2 regions of the Janthinobacterium sp. CG_23.3 genome follow, and region 2 is predicted to be linked to the other one. Evidence: predicted binding sites of a transcription regulator. Region 2 holds the regulator's gene; the other holds the start of a gene.
The links. Region 2 encodes FliA, which starts transcription of late flagellar genes. Its sites were predicted from a motif close to CTAAAGTTTNNNNNNNNNNNGCCGNTA; they were not measured.
Positions count from the first base shown of each region.

Region 1: fliS (flagellar export chaperone FliS) is a predicted target of FliA. The motif match lies at 6,851-6,877, and genes of this name have one in related genera.

Region 1 is NZ_JBJXIB010000056.1:2,592-10,994, reverse strand. Features, by position in the region: gene ACFDR9_RS14525 (histidine kinase) at 1-1,144, shown strand, start outside; gene ACFDR9_RS14520 (response regulator transcription factor) at 1,182-1,829, shown strand; gene ACFDR9_RS14515 (GGDEF domain-containing protein) at 1,964-3,589, shown strand; gene fliD (flagellar filament capping protein FliD) at 3,615-4,949, opposite strand; gene ACFDR9_RS14505 (flagellar protein FlaG) at 5,009-5,383, opposite strand; gene ACFDR9_RS14500 (flagellin) at 5,746-6,546, opposite strand; gene fliS (flagellar export chaperone FliS) at 6,981-7,430, shown strand; gene ACFDR9_RS14490 (flagellar protein FliT) at 7,435-7,761, shown strand; gene ACFDR9_RS14485 (flagellar hook-length control protein FliK) at 7,779-8,403, shown strand, end outside.
Region 2 is NZ_JBJXIB010000024.1:14,663-23,065, forward strand. Features, by position in the region: gene ACFDR9_RS08495 (flagellar hook protein FlgE) at 1-770, opposite strand, end outside; gene ACFDR9_RS08500 (flagellar hook assembly protein FlgD) at 804-1,493, opposite strand; gene flgC (flagellar basal body rod protein FlgC) at 1,511-1,912, opposite strand; gene flgB (flagellar basal body rod protein FlgB) at 1,915-2,325, opposite strand; gene flgA (flagellar basal body P-ring formation chaperone FlgA) at 2,507-3,220, shown strand; gene flgM (flagellar biosynthesis anti-sigma factor FlgM) at 3,338-3,640, shown strand; gene ACFDR9_RS08525 (flagella synthesis protein FlgN) at 3,650-4,117, shown strand; gene motD (flagellar motor protein MotD) at 4,212-4,997, opposite strand; gene ACFDR9_RS08535 (flagellar motor protein) at 4,999-5,745, opposite strand; gene ACFDR9_RS08540 (RNA polymerase sigma factor FliA) at 5,727-6,461, opposite strand; gene ACFDR9_RS08545 (antiactivator of flagellar biosynthesis FleN protein) at 6,486-7,316, opposite strand; gene flhF (flagellar biosynthesis protein FlhF) at 7,309-8,403, opposite strand, start outside.

The DNA of each region.
Region 1 (8,403 bases), on a different contig from region 2:
CGCGCCGCGGGCCAGCGCCGCCGCGCTCGAACAGGTGCAGTCGCATTTCAACGCCATCGTCTCGAACACGCCCGGCCTGGTCTACCAGTTCCGCCTGGGCGCCGACGGCGCCGTCGCCTTCCCCTACCTCAGCGACGGCTGCCAGGCGCTGCTGGGCCTGACCGCGGCCGAGCTGCAGCGGCGCCCCGAGTTGTTCCTCGAACTGATCCTGGTCGACGACCGCAAGTCCTACCTCGATTCGATGCAAGCGTCGCGCGCCTCGCTGTGGAGCTGGAACTGGGAGGGCCGCATCTGGGTCGACGCCTGGAAGGACGTGAAATGGATCAACCTGCGCTCGAGTCCGCGCGCCGGCGCCGACGCCGTGCAGTGGGAGGGCATCATGACCAACATCACCGAGAGCCGCCTGGAACAGCTCGAGGTGCAGCGCTCGCGCGCCCGCCTGGCCGAGCTGAGCGCCCACGCCGACCGCGTCAAGGAGCAGGAGCGCACGCGCATCGCGCGCGAGATCCACGACGACCTGGGCGGCAACCTGACGGCCATCAAGATGGCGCTGGCGATGCTGGCCAAGCGCCTGCCCGGCGACCCCGACCTGGCGGCCAAGGCGGCCTACCTCGACCAGCTGGTCGACCGCAGCATCGACGCGGTGCACCGCATATCGCTCGACCTGCGCCCGTCGATGCTGGACCTGGGCATCGTCGCCGCGCTCGAATGGCAAAGCAAGGAGTTCGAAACCCAGGCCGGGCTGCCCTGCCATTTCGCCTCGAACCAGAAGGAGATCGAACTCGACCTCGACCAGGCCACCGCCTTGTTCCGCATCTTCCAGGAGGCGCTGACCAACATCGCCAAGCACGCCAACGCCAGCCGCGTGACGGTGCGCCTGGCGCGGCTGCGCCACCACATCAGCCTGAAAATTACCGACAATGGCGGCGGCATCTGGCAGGCCGACCGCGCCAAGCCGAAATCGTTCGGCATCCGCGGCATGGCCGAACGCGCCAACGCGCTGGGCGGCACGCTGACGCTGAGCCACGCGGCCGGCGGCGGCACCGTCGTCGCCATCAAAATCAAGCTGGCCACGCCAAGGGCGACGATAATAGCGGCTGCCGCCGCCGCGCCGGCCAGCGGCAACAGCGCGCCGCCGGTTTAACCGTAATAGTATCAATACGAACAAGAATGACGACCCCATGACAGAAACGCCCACCATCAAGGTCTTCATCGCCGACGACCACGCGATCGTGCGCGAAGGCTTGAAGCAAATCCTCGCCGAGACCGGCGACATCGTCGTCGCCGGCGAGGCCGAAAACGGCCTCGACGCCGTCAAGCTGTTCCGCGCCGCCGACTGCCAGGTGGTGCTGCTCGACATCTCGCTGCCCGACCGCAGCGGCATCGACGTGCTCAAGCAGATCAAGAAGGAGCGCCCGGAAATGGCCGTGCTGATGCTGTCGATGCACCGCGAGGACCAGTACGCGATCCGCTCGCTGAAGGCCGGCGCGGCCGGCTACCTGACCAAGCAGAGCGCGCCGCGCGAGCTGGTCACGGCGATCCGCCAGGTCGCCGGCGGCTTGAAGTACATCAGCGCCGCGCTGGCGCAGGAACTGGCCAACAGCGTCGGCGAGGACCACGCCACGCCGCTGCACGACACGTTGTCGGACCGCGAATACCAGACGCTGACGATGATCGCCTCGGGCAAGACGGTGGGCGCGATCGCCCAGGAACTGTCGCTGTCGGTGAAGACCGTCAGCGAATACCGCGCCCGCCTGCTGCTGAAGATGAAGCTGAAAAACAGCGCCGAGCTGACCCATTACGCGATCAAGAACCAATTGGTCGAGTAGGCGCGCCGGCGGGCGGCGGGCAAACTGATGCCGCAAAGTAAGATGCCTTCCAGCCGCTAATTCTGCCATTGGCGCGCCGCCGCTTGGCATATCATAGAGGCAGTCAGCAATCCCATATAGAGGCCGTGCGCACCATGTCGAGCAAACCCCTTCCCCCTTCCGCCGCCCTCGCCGGCGCCACCGCGGCGGCGGCGCAAAATCCGGCCGACATCGCGCGCGAGGCGTTCCGCCGCCTGGCCACGCGGCGCATCGCGCCGACGCCGCAAGCCTACCGCGAAATCTACAACGAAATCGCCGGCGTCAGCGACGAGCCCGAACCGGCCGCCGTGGTGGCGGCCAGCGCCCCGATGGCGGCCGACGACGGCGCCGCCGGCGTGCTGAACGGTTTCGCCGTCAAGCTCGGCGAGAACGTCGGCGAACTGGCCGAGTTCGGCCGCCGCTTCAACCGCGCCGTCAAGGCGCGCGACTGGGACGGCTACGCCAAGGCGCTGGCGCAACTCGCCGACCGGCACCTGCGCAAGGGCGTCGGCATCGAAACGGCCGCCGCGCCCGAGGGCGAGCAAAGCCGCCAGCTGCGCGAGCTGCTCAGCCGCACCTTGAGCTTCGCCGTCGCCTCGCTGCTGAGCGGCGCGCCGGCGCTGGTGCAGGAATCCGAATCGCTGGGCAACGCCATCAAGCAAGCCCACACCGACGAGGCACTCAACGAAATCGCCGTGCGCCTGAAGCAGTTGTGCTACCAGATCGAGCTGAAAAGCGGCGACACGGCGGAACAGCAGGAATTGCTGCTGCGCCTGTTCAAACTGCTGCTGGAAAACGTCAGCGAGCTGCTCGACGACGACAGCTGGCTGCGCGGCCAGATCGACGCGGTGCAAAACTTGATCTCCGGCCCGCTCGACCAGCGCGCGCTGGAAGACGCCACGCGCAGCCTGAAGGAAGTGATCTACAAGCAGAGCCAGCTCAAGCACAGCTTGGCGGACGTCAAGTTGACGGTGAAGAACATGATGATGACCTTCATCGACCGCCTCAGCCAGGTCGCCGCCAGCACCGGAGACTTCCACGAAAAGATCGGCGGCTATTCGGACAAGATCAGCAAGGGCGACAACATCGTCGAACTCAACCACATCCTCGACGAGGTGCTGCGCGAAACCCGCGTGGTGCAGACCGAGGCGCTGCGCGCGCGCGACAAGATGGTGCTGGCGCGCCAAGAGGTGCAGGACGCCGAGATGCGCATCCACACGCTGGAGGCGAAGTTGCAGCACATGAGCGAACTGGTGCGGGAAGACCAGTTGACGGGCAGCCTGAACCGGCGCGGCCTGGACGACGTGTTCGAGCGCGAAACGGCGCGCTCGGACCGCCGCGGCACGCCGCTGTGCGTCGCCATGCTCGACCTGGACGATTTCAAGCGCCTCAACGACACCTACGGCCACCTGGCCGGCGACGCCGCCCTGAAGCACCTGGTGAAGATCGTCAAGGACACGCTGCGTTCGATGGATGTGATCGCCCGCTTCGGCGGCGAGGAATTCCTGATCCTGCTGCCGGAAACCACGGTCGAAGCCGCGGCCTCGACCATGACGCGGCTGCAACGCGAACTGACCAAGCATTTCTTCCTGCACGAGAACGAAAAGGTGTTGATCACGTTTTCGGCCGGGGTCGCGCTGCGCCGCCCCAACGAGGACCAGTCCGAGCTGGTCAAACGCGCCGACCGCGCCATGTACCAGGCCAAGCAGACCGGCAAGAACCGCGTCGTCACCGCCGACTGAGGCGGCGGCCCCGGTTGGGTCGCGCCTAGTAGTTATTGGCGATCGCCGCCAGTTGCTGCGTCAGGAAGTCGCGCGTACCGTTCAGGCTGCTCATGGTCGAGTCGAGCGTCGAAAACTGCTTGCGGTAGCGTTTTTCCACCGCCGCCAAATGGTCCTGCATGTCGAGCTGGTCGTCGGTGATGCCTTTGATCGTTTCCTTCAACCCCTCCTGGCGCGTCTTGATCACCCCGCTGCTCGACAGCATCTCCGTGGCCAGAGCGTTCAGTCTGGTGCCATAGCCGCTGGTCGAGGTGAACAACTGCACCATGTCGGTGACGTTTCCGCTCAAGGCCGTGGTCAATTTCTTGTCGTCCACCGTCAGTTTGCCGTCGCGCTGAAAGGAGACGCCGATGTCCGACAGGCGCGTCAGCGTGCCGCCGCTGCTGGCCGTTCCCATCTCCTTGCGCAAGGCCACCATGATCGAATTGGCGCCGGCGTCGCCCACCAGCACCGCGCCCTTCTTGGCGGCGGCGTCGAAGGCGGTCAGTTTGGTGACGCTGGCGCTGAGCGCGTTGTAGGCCTCGACGAAACCGGTGACCGCCGTTTTCATCGCCGCCGGGTCGCGCGCCACGGCCACCTTGACGGTGCTGCCGATATTCGTCGCGACCAGGTTCAGCGTCAGCCCGGTGACGGCGTCGGTGATCGTGTTCGACGGCTTGGTGACGAGGATATTGTCGATCTTCAGCGTGGCGTCCAGCGGCACCTGCTGCACCGTCATGTTCGGGTCGCTCGTGGCGAACTGCGACAGGCCGCCGTCGGTGGTGATGGTGATGGCGTTGGCCGCGCCGCTGTCGGTGGCGGTGACGACCAGGCGGTTGGTGCTGCCGTCGTTGACGATGGTCGCGCTGACGCCGGCGCCGGCCGCGTTGATCGCGTTGCTCAAGCCCTGCAGCGAATAGTCGGCGGTCGGGATGACGACGGCCGGCTTGGAGCCGATCTGGATCGACATCGTGCCCGAGCCCAGCGCCGCGGTGGTGCTGGCCAGGCCGTTGGCGGCCGACAGCTTGTGGCGCTGCGCCAACTGGGTGACCTCGATCGAATAGGTGCCGGCGACTGCGGTGCTGCCGGCGCTGGCGGTGAGGACGGTGGAGTTGCTGCTGGTGGCCGTTTGCGCGTTCAGGGCGCCGGTGCTGAGCGCCTTGAGCGCGCTCTGGAAGGTCGACAGCGCCGACTGGATCGTGCCGTAGGCCGACAGCTTGGCGTTGAACGTGGTTTCCTTGGCTTTCAGCAGGTTCAGCGGCGCGTTCTCGGACGCCATCAACTGGGAGACGATGTTGTTGACGTCGAGGTTGGAACCAACCCCGGTAACGGAAATACCCATTTCATTCTCCTGTGAGGCGGGCCGGCCGGCAAAGCGGCCGCGGCGGCGTACCCGCGCGCTTACGCCTTGTCGCGGATTAACAAACCCTGCAATTTATTCAGCGAGCGCGAAATCGACAGCGCCTCGGCGTTGGGAATCTGGCGCAATACTTCCTGCGTCTGCGTGTCGATCACCTTGACCACGGTCTTGCCGCTGTCCTGGTCGATCGAAAACTGCACGTTCTGCGCCGTCTGGCCGGTGAACTCGTTGAGCGACTTGACGGCGTCCTCCATCTCGCGGCCGGACGGTTGCGTATCCCTCCTGGCCGGCGCGGGCGCGGGCGCGGGCGCGGCCCGCTCAAGCGGCGGCGCGGGCGCGGCGCTGCCGGCCTGGGGCGGCGGGGGGGGCGGTGCCGCGGCCGGGGCGGCGGCGTTACCATTAATTGATGACAGCATGACGGATACTCCTTAGTCGGACGCGGGGGGGGGGGGGGGGGGGGGGGGAGGGGGGGGGGGGGGGGGGAAGGCGAGGAGCATACTGTGGGGGGGGGGGGGAGGAGGGGTGGTTGGGGGTGTGGGGTGTGGCGGTTGGGAGGGGTGGGGGAGGGGGGGGATCTGGTTTTTTGGGAGGCGCGGGGCGGGGGGCCCCCCCCCCCCCCCCCCCGCGGACCTAATGCAGTGTTATGCACACTTGTGTGGGTATAAAAAGATGTCTTCGCGCGCCGGGCTTTTTTGATCCAACGCGCGAATCCAACATTTTCATCCGCTCCCTCAAGAATACAACACTGCCTTCGCTTACGAAAGCGCCATTTGGGCGATTAGCCGCGCAGCAGGGCCATGACGCCGTTCGGCACCGTGTTGGCCTGGGCCAGCATCGCCGTGCCGGCCTGTTGCAGGATCTGGGCGCGGGTCAGTTTGCCCGTTTCCGCCGCGAAGTCGGTGTCCATGATGCGGCTTTTCGCCGACGACTGGTTCTCGACCGAGCTTTGCAGGTTGCTGATCGCGTAACCCATGCGGTTTTGCACCGTACCCAGGTTGGCGCGCTCGGTGTTGACCGCTGCCAAGGTAATGTCGATCTGGCCCAGCGCGGCCAGCGCCGAGGCCGCGTCCGTGATGGGGGCGATGACGACATCGACAACTTCGTTCGAGGTGATGGTGATCTTCTGGCCCGAATCGGCGCCGACCTGGATGTCGGTGGTGTCCCCGAGGAGCACGGCGGTGCCGTTGAACTTGGTGTCGGATTTGATACGCGCCACCTCGGTGTTCAGCGCCTGCATCTCCGTGTTGATATTGGCCCACTCGGCCGTGCCGTTGGTTTCATTCGCACCCTGCACCGCCAGTTCACGCATACGCTGCAACGCGTCGGTGGTGTTTTGCAGCGCGCCGTCGGCGGTCTGGACCCGCGAAATGCCGTCGTTGGCGTTGCGGATGGCCTGGTTCATGCCGCGGATCTGCGAATCCATCTTGGAAGCAATCGACAGGCCGGCGGCATCATCCTTGGCGCTGTTGACGCGCATACCGGAAGACAGGCGCTGCAGCGACGAGTTCAAGTCATTGCCCGACGATTTCAGATTGCGTTGGGCGTTCAGCGACGCCATGTTGGTGTTGATGATGCTCATGGTATTTCTCCGGTTGGCTTGTGGATGATACGGTAAGGGCGGCGACTTCGTGAATCAGTTCGCTTGTTCACCGCAGTTAATTCATTAACGGAACACCCCGCGAAAACTGAAGGCTTTTTAAAAAATAAAATGGTACAAGGCAATAGTTACCGATGCCGTGGGAACGCCGCTACGCCCCGCGATGCATGACGCCATATATATGCCGGGTGCGCCAGGCACCCGGCCGGGGGCGGCGCGGCTCCAGCCCCCCCCCTCCGGGCGGCGGCCCGCGGCGGATGCGCGAAACTGAAGCCTAATCGCCCCTCTCAAGTCTTAATTGATTCTGCCGATAATGACTTATATTGGGGGCCTGGCGAGCAACAAGCGTGCGCAAGCGGTCCCCGGCGCCCGATCGCGGAATCATTGATTATTTAGGCAACAACCAGGAGAAGATGATGTTTGGAACCATGCAACGCGGCGTCGACGCGTACGCCAAAGTGGGACTGGAGACGGGAGTCGTTGCCGCCACGCCGCACAAGCTGGTAGTCATGCTGTTCGACGGCGCGCTGGTGGCGGTGGTCAGCGCCCAGATGCACATGAAGGCCGGTAACATCGCCGAAAAGGGCGCCGCCATTTCCAAGGCCATGCTGATCATCGGCAGCGGCCTGCGCGCCAGCCTGGACAAGAAGGCCGGCGGCGACATCGCCGAAAGCCTGGACGCGTTGTACGACTACATGGGCAAGCTGCTGCTGGAGGCGAATCTGCAAAACCGCAGCGACAAGCTGGAGGAAGTGCAATTGTTGCTGAGCGATTTGCGCGACGCCTGGAACGCCATCGGCAACGCGCCCGCCGTGCAACCGGCCGCGCTGGCGCCCGCCAACGCGTCCATCCTTGCGAGCGCCTGAGCCAATGACCAGCCAAGAAGTGTTAGCAATATATGAATCGATGGTCGATCTGACCGAGCAAATGGTACGGGCCGCCAGCGACGCCGACTGGGACTTGCTGGGCGAGCTGGAGCAGCGCTGCGCGGCCCAGGTGCGATTGCTCAAGGACGGCGAGGAGCCGCCGGCGCTGAAGGGCCAGAGCCGGCAGACGAAAGTCGACTGCATCAAAAAAATGCTCGACGACGACCGCAAGATCCGCGACCTGACCATGCCGTGGATGGCCCAGTTGTCGGCGCTGATCCACAGCACCGGCACCGAGCGGCGCCTGGCCAACGTCTACGGCGCCACCTAAACCGGGGGGGGAGCAACATGCAGCGGCTCGACGCCAGCGGCATCGCCGCGCCAACGGCCGTGCGGGCCGCGCTCGCCGTCGAATCGATCGGCGAGCCGCGCCAGTTGGCCCTGCAGCGTTCGCTGCAAGCGCTGCTGGGCCAGTCGATGCAGGGCGCCGTGCTGGCGCGCCTGGGCGACGGCAGCTCGCTGGTCAACGTCGCCGGCGGCCCGGTGCGCATGACGCTGCCGCCGGGCTTTCCGGTCGGCGCCGAGGTGCCGCTGACGCTGGTGGCGCTCGATCCACGGCCGACCTTCCAGATCGGCCGCGGCCGCGACGCCAGCAGCAACGTCACCCTGACCTACGCCGACCCCGGACCGGAAGCGCCCGACGCCGACGCCACCTTGCCGCACGGGCAGAGCGGCGCCGCCCAGCAGGGCGCCGCCCAGCAGGGCGCCGCGGCGCAAACGCCCCAGGCAACAACGACCGCGGCCCAAGCCCAGGCCGCCCAGCAGGCGCGTCCGGCCAGCCTGGCCGCGGTGCTGCTCAGCAAAGCCCCGCTGACGCCGTCGAACCAGTTGCCGGGCTTCGATCCGAGCGCGCCGGCGCCGGCGCTCAGCGGCGCCGCGCGCGCCATCAGCGGCATCTTGCAACGGGCCGAAA
Region 2 (8,403 bases):
GCCGGGTTCAGCGGCACCGCCGTCACCGCCGTCTGGTAGACGGCGCGCGCGGCCAGCGACGCCGGGTCGCTCTGGACGGTGGCGGCGGCCTTCATCGCGGTGATTTCCATGTTGTCGTTGGCCATGTAGATATCCCACGAATTGGTGCCGGTCTTGACGTAATAGGTCGACAAGGAATGGGAATTGCCGAGCGAATCGAAGACCTCGGTCGGGGTTTGCTTGGTATAGGTGTCGGCGTCGCCCACGCTGAAGGGAAACTTGATCGGGATCTGGCTGGTCGAATTGAGGTTGATCTGGGTGTCGACCCGGGTCGTGGCCTGCGGCTTCATGTCGGTCTTGTTGATTTGCAGCGGCTGCGCCGAGCCGGCCACGATCTTGCCGTTGACGTCGGCCGCGTAGCCGGTCAGCTTGGCCAGCTGGGCGTTGACGATGAAGCCCTCCTTGTCGACCTGGAACTGGCCGTTGCGCGAATACTGGATCGCGCCGTTGACCGAGGTGCGGAAAAAACCGGCGCCGTTGATCGAGATGTCGAGCGGGTTGGCCGAGGTTTCCAGGTTGCCCTGGGTGAACATCTGGGCGATCTGCGACACCGACACGCCGATCCCGGCCGAATTGCCGCCGACGCCGTTGAGCGACTTGGCGTAAATGTCGGCGAACTGCGCCTGCGACTGCTTGAAGCCGACCGTGTTGGCGTTGGCGATGTTGTTGCCGATCACGTCGAGTGATTTCGCTGCGCCGTTCAGGCCGCTAAGCCCTTGTTGGAAAGACATGGAATTCTCCTGGTAATGGGTGGGATGCCGCGGTTACAGAATTTGTTTGATATCGGCCAGGCCGACGCTGCCGACCGAGGGCACGTTCAGCAGCACCCCCTTGGCGCTGGTCGAGACGCTGGCGACCGAGCCGAATTGCAGCGCCTTGGCGTCGCCGACTTTTTCGCCGCCGCGCATGGCCACCACTTCGAAGACGTATTTGCCGTCGGGCGCCACGCCGGGCTTGCCGGTGCCGTCGTCCTCGACCTTGCCGTCCCAGGCCAGCGGCACCGTGCCGACCGCCTGCGGCCCCATTTCCATGGTCTTGACCTCCTTGCCGCCGGCGGTGCGGATCACCACCTTGACGCTGTCTACTTCGGAGCCGAAGTCGACGCCGAGGATGGCGGCGCTTTTCATCAGGTTGATGGCGTTGCCGTCGACCAGTACGCCGTGGCCGATCAGGTTGGCCGCCTGCAGCGACTCGTTCGACTGGTAACTGGCCTTGAGCGACTCCACCGTGGCGTTGAGTTTGTTGACGCCGGTGACGGTCGACAACTGCGCCAGCTGGCTGGTCAACTGGGCGTTGTCGAGCGGGTTCATCGGATCCTGGTTCTTCAACTGCGTCACCAGCAGCGTCAGGAACTTATTGGTTTCGGCCTCGACCGTGCCGGCGGCCGGCGCCTTGGCCGACTTCGGGTTCACGGCGGCCATCAAATCGCCGTAGCCGGTGTCAATAGTAGTCATGTTTGCTTCTCCGCGGCCTACTGGCCGATCGTTAAGGTTTTCAACAACAGCGTCTTGGCCGCGTTCATGGTTTCCACATTGGTCTGGTAGGAGCGCGAGGCCGACAGCATGTTGACCATCTCGTCGACCGGGTTGACGTTCGGCATCGCCACATAGCCCTTGTCGTCGGCCAGCGGGTGCTTCGGATCGAACACCATCTTCAGCGGCGACGGGTCCTCGATCACCTCGCGCACCTTGACGGCGGTGGCGCCGCCGGCCAGCGGCACCGCCTCGAACACCACCTGCTTGGCGCGGTAGGCCTGGCCGCTGGCGCTGGTGGCGCTGTCGACGTTGGCCAGGTTGCTGGCGGTGGCGTTGAGGCGCTGCGCCTGGGCGCTCATGGCCGAGCCGGAAACGCTGAAGATATGAAAGAGGGACATGGTTATTGCGCTCCTTGTATCGCCGTCATCATTTCCTTGATCTGGGCGTTGATTAATGTGATGCTGGCCTCGTAGCGGACGGCGTTGTCGGCGAACTGGTTGCGCTCGACGTCCATGTCGACGGTATTGCCGTCGACCGCGCCCTGGGCCGGCGTGCGGTACTGCAGCGCGCCGGCGGCGGCGCCGCCCGCCGCCGCCGTGGGGAAATGCCGCGCCGCAGTGGCCGCCAGCGCCGGCCCCGCCCCGCCCTGGCCCAGCGCGCCCTTGAGCGCGGCGGCGAAGTCGAGGTCGCGCGCCTTGTAGTTCGGCGTGTCGGCGTTGGCGATGTTCGACGCCAGCACTTGCTGGCGGTTCGCACGCAGGTTCAGCGCCGTTTCGTGAAAGCCCAAGTAAGCGTCGAGTTTGCCTATCATTTCTAGCTCCGCAAGAGATCGGCCACTTCCGTCCGGGGTGGGCGATATGGTGGTGACAGGATCGATGATACGGCCGGCGGCGCCGCCGCCATCGCTTGATCAGACCGCTGTTTGCGGTCTTGCTCGGGGTTTCGTCCGGCCCCGCCCGGCCTATCATCTAACCATTCCGGGGGTCCATACCATGCCATACGCTTTCACTCTGCCACGCCGCATTCCACTGTTCGCCGCCCTGCTGTGCTGTGCCGCCGGCGCCGCCGCCCAGGCCGGCGCGCGCCAAGAGCCGGAGGCGCTGCGCCAGAGCGTGGCGCAATTCCTGCAACTGCAAACGGCCGGCCTGCCCGGCCAGGTCACGGTCACGGTCGGCCCGCTCGACGCGCGCCTGAACCTGGCCGCCTGCCCGGCGCCGCAGGCGTTCATGGCGCCGGGCGCACGGGCCTGGGGCAAGACCACGGTCGGGCTGCGCTGCACCGCGCCGACGCCGTGGACCATCTATATCCAGGCGACGGTGGCGGTGCAGGCCGGCTACATCGCCAGCGCGCTGCCGCTGGCGCAGGGCCAGCCCATCGTCGCCGAACAACTGGTGATCCTGCGCGGCGACCTCGCCGCGCTGCCGGCCGGCATCGCCACCGACATGGCGCAGGTGCTCGGGCGCAGCGCCACCGTCTCGCTGGCGGCCGGCACGCCGCTGCGCCTCGACATGCTGCGCAGCGGTAACGTGGTACAGCAGGGGCAACTGGTGCGGCTGGTGTCGAGCGGCGCCGGCTTCCGCGTCTCGGCCGAGGCGCGCGCGATCAACAACGCCAGCGACGGCCAGGTGGTGCAGGTACGCACCACGGCGGGCCAGCAAATCAGCGGCGTGGCCAGGGCCGGCGGCCTGGTCGAAGTGGCGTTTTAAACGTCTTGGCAAAGAGATATGCTGATTGGCGGCGCCAGGGCTAAAGTTTCCGCTGCGGGCGCCGATAAAGAACACATATCCCGGAGTTCCAAGCTCCGACCAGACGAGGATGATGCTGTGAAAATTACCGATACCATGAAGAGCACCCCCGGCCTGCCGGTGACGCCGGCAGCCACTTCCAGTGCGCGCGGCGCCGAAAAGGCCAGCGTTAACACCGACACGTCGGACAAGGTGCGCCTGTCGCCGCAGGGCCAGGCGCTGGCCGCCAGCGCGGCCGGCAACAGCGCCGTGTTCGACACCAAGAAAGTAGAACGCATCAAGCTGGCCATCGCCGACGGCCAGTTCCAGGTCAATTCCGAAAAAGTCGCGGACGGTCTGCTGGAAACAGTCAGGGACTTGCTGCATTCACGTAAAAGATAGGTATCAGCCATGCAATCCGCCTCCCCCTTGAGCACGCTGCGCGAAGAACGCGAACTGATGGACGCGCTGTTTGAATTGATGCAGCGCGAGCAAGACAGCCTGGTGGCGGCGGAAATCGACGAATTGACCGCGCTGACGGCGCGCAAAGGCGCGCTGGTGGCGCAACTGGCGGCCTGCGCCAAGCTGCGCCACGACGCCTTGGCGGCGGCCGGCTTCGCGCCGAAGGAGGAAGGCATGGCGGCCTGGCTGGCCGGATGCGGCGACGCCGGCGCAACCGCGCAGTGGTCGGCGCTGCTGGCCTTGACGCGCGCGGCCAAGGAGCGCAACCGCCTGAACGGCATGCTGGTCAACAAACAGCTGGCGCACACCCAGGGCGCGCTCAACAGCATGCGCCCGGCCGCCCAGGGCGGCAACTTCTACGGCCCCAGCGGCCAAACCACCGCCGGCGCGGCCAGCCGCCGCCTGGTCATCGGCTAGTCCAGCCGACACCCAAACCGCGACAAGCAAACCGGGGACAGACCACGTTTTTCGAGAAACTTTCTCGAAAAACGTGGTCTGTCCCCGGTTTTTTTTATGGCGCCGGCGCCGGCGCCGCCGTGGTCGGCAGTTCGGTGACGGTGTCGGGCAGCGCCGACAGGATGGTGACGGCGACGCGGCGGTTGCGCGCGCGCCCGTCGGCGCCGTCGTTCGGCGCCACCGGCAGGTTGGCGCCGTGGCCCACCGCGGTCAGCCGCGCCGGCGCCACGCCCGCTTCGATGAACAGGCGCACCACCGCGCTGGCGCGCACCGCCGACAATTCCCAGTTGGACGGGAAGCTGGGGTTGCGGATTGGCTGGTTGTCGGTATGGCCTTCGACCTGCACCGCGTGCGGGTCGTCCTTGAGCAGCACCGCGACCGCCCGCAGGGCCTGGTCCGATTCGGCCGTCAGGCGCGCCTCGCCCGGGTCGAACAGCACGCTGGCGTTGATTTCGACGCTGACGCCGCGGCTGTTCTGCGTCACCCGCACCTTGCCCTCCTTGACCAGCGGCGCCAGCGTCGATAGCAGGTCGTTGGCCAGCCGCGTCATGTTCTCGCGCTCGCGCTTGAGCGCCTCGGCGCGCTTTTTGATCATCGGGTTCGGCAGCGGTATCGCCTGCGGCGCCTCCAGCACGATGGGCGGCGCGCCGCGGCGCAGGCCGAGCGCTTCGCCGATGGCGTCCGAGAAAACCCGGTACTTGCCCTCGTTGGCCAGCGACAGCGCGTACATGACGACGAAAAAGGCGAACAACAAGGTGATGAAGTCGGCGTACGAGATCAGCCAGCGCTCGTGGTTCTCCGGCTCGTCGTCGAATTTCCTGCGCGCGCGCCGCATCTGCATCTCAGTACTCCCGCAGCAGGCTGGCGACGCGCTCTTCGATGATGCGCGTGTGGTCGCCGCTGGCGATGTCGTAGAACACGGCGGCGACGATTTCGTACTGCACCACGCGCAGCGAGACGATCGCCTTGAGCTTGTTGGCCACCGGGTAGAAGAACAGGTTGGCCAGGCCGACGCCGTAGATGGTCGAGACGAACGCCACGGCGATGCCGCCGCCCAGCTTGGCCGGGTCGGTCAGGTTTTCCATCACGTGGATCAGGCCGAGCACGGCGCCGAGGATGCCGATGGTGGGCGAGTAGCCGGCCGCCGACTCCCAGATCCGCACCGCCTGGCGCTCGGCCACCTCGTAGGCGCTGATCTCGACGTCGAGCAACTGGCGCAGCTTGTCGGGGTGGATGCCGTCGACGATCATGCGCAAGCCCTTGACGACCAGCTGGTCGCCGCTGGCCTCCATGTGGCGCTCCAGCGACAGCGGGCCGTCGCGCCGCGCCGACTGGTTCCACTGGCTGATCTGGCGCGCCAGCGCGGCGCGTCCGTCGAGCGGCGGCAGGAACACCCAGCGCGTCATCTCGATGCCGCGCACGAAGGCGCGCATGCGCGTTTGCAGCAGCACCGCGCCGAGCGTGCCGACCACCACGATGGCGAACGCGGCCGGCTGTAGCAGCGAGGCGAACTTGCCGCCCTCCAGCCCCTGGCCGACGATGACGCCGGCCAGCGCCAGCACCACCCCGGCTACGCTGGCCCAGTCCACGCCTGCTCCCTTAACGATGCGCGCAGGCGCGCGACGGCCTGGGTGTGCAGCTGCGAGACGCGCGATTCGGACACGCCCATCACCGCCCCGATTTCCTTCAGGTTCAATTCTTCCTCGTAATACAGGCCCATGAGCATTTTCTCGCGTGGCGGCAGCGCGTCGATGGCGTCGATCACGCATTGCCGGAAGTCGGTGTCGAGCAGCGAGCGCAACGGGTCGCCGTCCTCGTCGACGCTGTGGCGGTCGAGGAAGCTGTCGTTGCCGCCGTCGGGGTCGTGGAAATCCTCGTAGTACAGCAACTGGTGGCCGCCGCCGTCGCCCAGCATCTCCTGGTAGTCGTGCAGCGACATCTTCAGCAGCTGCGCCACCTCGGACTCGGTGGGCGGGTGGCCGAGGCGCTGCTGCAGCGTGCTCATCGCCACCTCGATCTTGCGCATGTTCTGGCGCATGCTGCGCGGCAGCCAGTCGCTGCTGCGCAGCTCGTCGAGCATGGCGCCGCGGATGCGCAGCACCGCGTAGGTCTCGAACTGGGCGCCGTGGGTTTCCTCGTAGCGGTTGATGGCGTCGAGCAGGCCTATCATGCCGGCCTGGACCAGGTCGTCGACCTCGACCGAGGGCGGCAGTTTGGCCTTCATGTGGTGGGCCAGACGCTTCACCAACGGGATGTGCTCCGTCAGCAATTGGTTCTTGTCCGCTTTCCCTTTAACCGTATACATAGGCAGCTTATTGTTTGTTAGGCGCTAAAATGGTTGCCCCCCCGCGCGGTAGGGTGACGGCCCGGCCGACAGGGCGAAGCGCCCGGCCAGCTGGCGGAACGCGACCGATGCCCCGGCCAAGGGGAAGGCGTCGACGACCGCGCGTCCCAGCCGCGCGGCGCGGTGCAGGTATTCGTCGGCCGGCACCGAGCCCATCGAGGTCAGGTTCAACGCCAAATAACGGCTGGCCGCCTGAGCCATATTATCGTATACCACCTTTGCCTCGGTTTCGGAAGCCCCGGTGACAAGAATTCCAAACGGGCGCCGGCCGAACGCGTGGTTCAGGCGCTTGATCATGCAATAGGCCGCCTTGATCGAGGTGGCGCTGTTCGAGACCTGCACCACGATGTCGGCGCTGGCCATGGCCGGCAGCGGGAAGCCCTCCTCGCCATCTTCACCATACTCGCCGTCGACGATGACGATGCCGGTCTGCTTGACCAGCACGTCGAAGGCCTTGGCCAGCCGGCGCGCCTCGTCGGCGGCCACCGCGGCGACGCCGCGCGGCGCCAGCGTGACCACGCCGAAGCCCTGCGGCACCTGGTGGATCACCTGGTTCAGCGCGCAGCGCTGGCGCGCCACGTCGAGCAGGCTGGCGCCGCCGGCCACGCCGAGGCGCTCGCCGACGCCGCGCTCGCCGGCGCAGGCGTCGACCAGCAGCACGTCGTTGCCGGCGCGCGCCAGCGAGGCGCCCAGGTTCACCAGCATGGCGCCCTTGTCGTCCCGCGGCGTGGCCGACAGCACCGTGACGATGCGCGGCTTGGGCCCGGCCAGCATGCGCCGCAGGCCTTCGGCCTGGTCGAAGTCGAAATTAGCCAAGGTGCACCCCGCTGAGCGAACGCTCGTTGCGGGCGGCGCCGGCCTGCGCCATCAGCAGCGGCAGCTCGGCGTCCTGGTATTGCGACGGCGCGCCGGCGCGTTGCAGCTTGAACGCGCGGTCGATCAGGTAGCCGCGGTCGGCCAGGTGCAGGTCTTCCGGCACGCGCTGGCCGTTGGAGACGTAGAACAGGCGCAGCTTCTGGCGGATCACGACGTCGAGCACGTTGCCGATCGAGGCCGCCTCGTCGAGTTTGGTGATGATGCAGCCGGCCAGGCCGCTGCCCTGGTAGGCCCGCACCACTTCCTGCAGCGTCTCGCCGGTGGCGGTGGCGTTCAGACACAACAGGCGCTTGACGTCGGCGCCGGCGCCCTGCAGCATCGCCACCTGTTCGGTGACCATCTGGTCGCGCTGGCTGACGCCGACGGTGTCGATCAGCACCGTGTGCTTGTTGCGCAACTCCTTCAGGGCGATGCGCAGGTCGGCCTCGTCCTTGACCGAGTGCACCATCACGCCGAGGATCTTGCCGTAGATGCGCAGCTGCTCGTGGGCGCCGATACGGTAGGCGTCGGTGGTGATCAAGGCCAGCTTTTCCGGGCCGTGGCGCATCACGCAGCGCGCCGCCAGCTTGGCGGTGCTGGTGGTCTTGCCGACCCCGGTCGGGCCGACCAGCGCGAACACGCCGCCCTGCTCGAGCATCGCGTCCTCGTCGGCCATGGCGTTGAGGTTTTTCGCCAGCACCGTCTGGATCCAGCGCAGGCTGTCGGCGCCGCCGCGCCCGGCCGGCAGTTTCTCGACCAGGTAGCGCGCCAGCGTCGCCGAAAAGCCGGCCGCCAGCATCGCCCGCAGCACCTCGGTCTTGTGCGGCTCGCGCTGCTGGGTCGAACTCCACGACATTTCGCTGAGCTGGCTCTCGAGCATGCCGCGCATGGCGCGGATCTCGTCCATCATGCCGCTCATCTCGGCGGCGGCGCTATCCTTGGCGTGGGCGATGGCCGAGGCCATCAGCTGCGACATGCGCGCCATGTCGCGGGCGTCGTCGGCCGGCGCGGCCGGCGCGGCGGCCTGGCGCGGCGCCGGGCGGGCCTG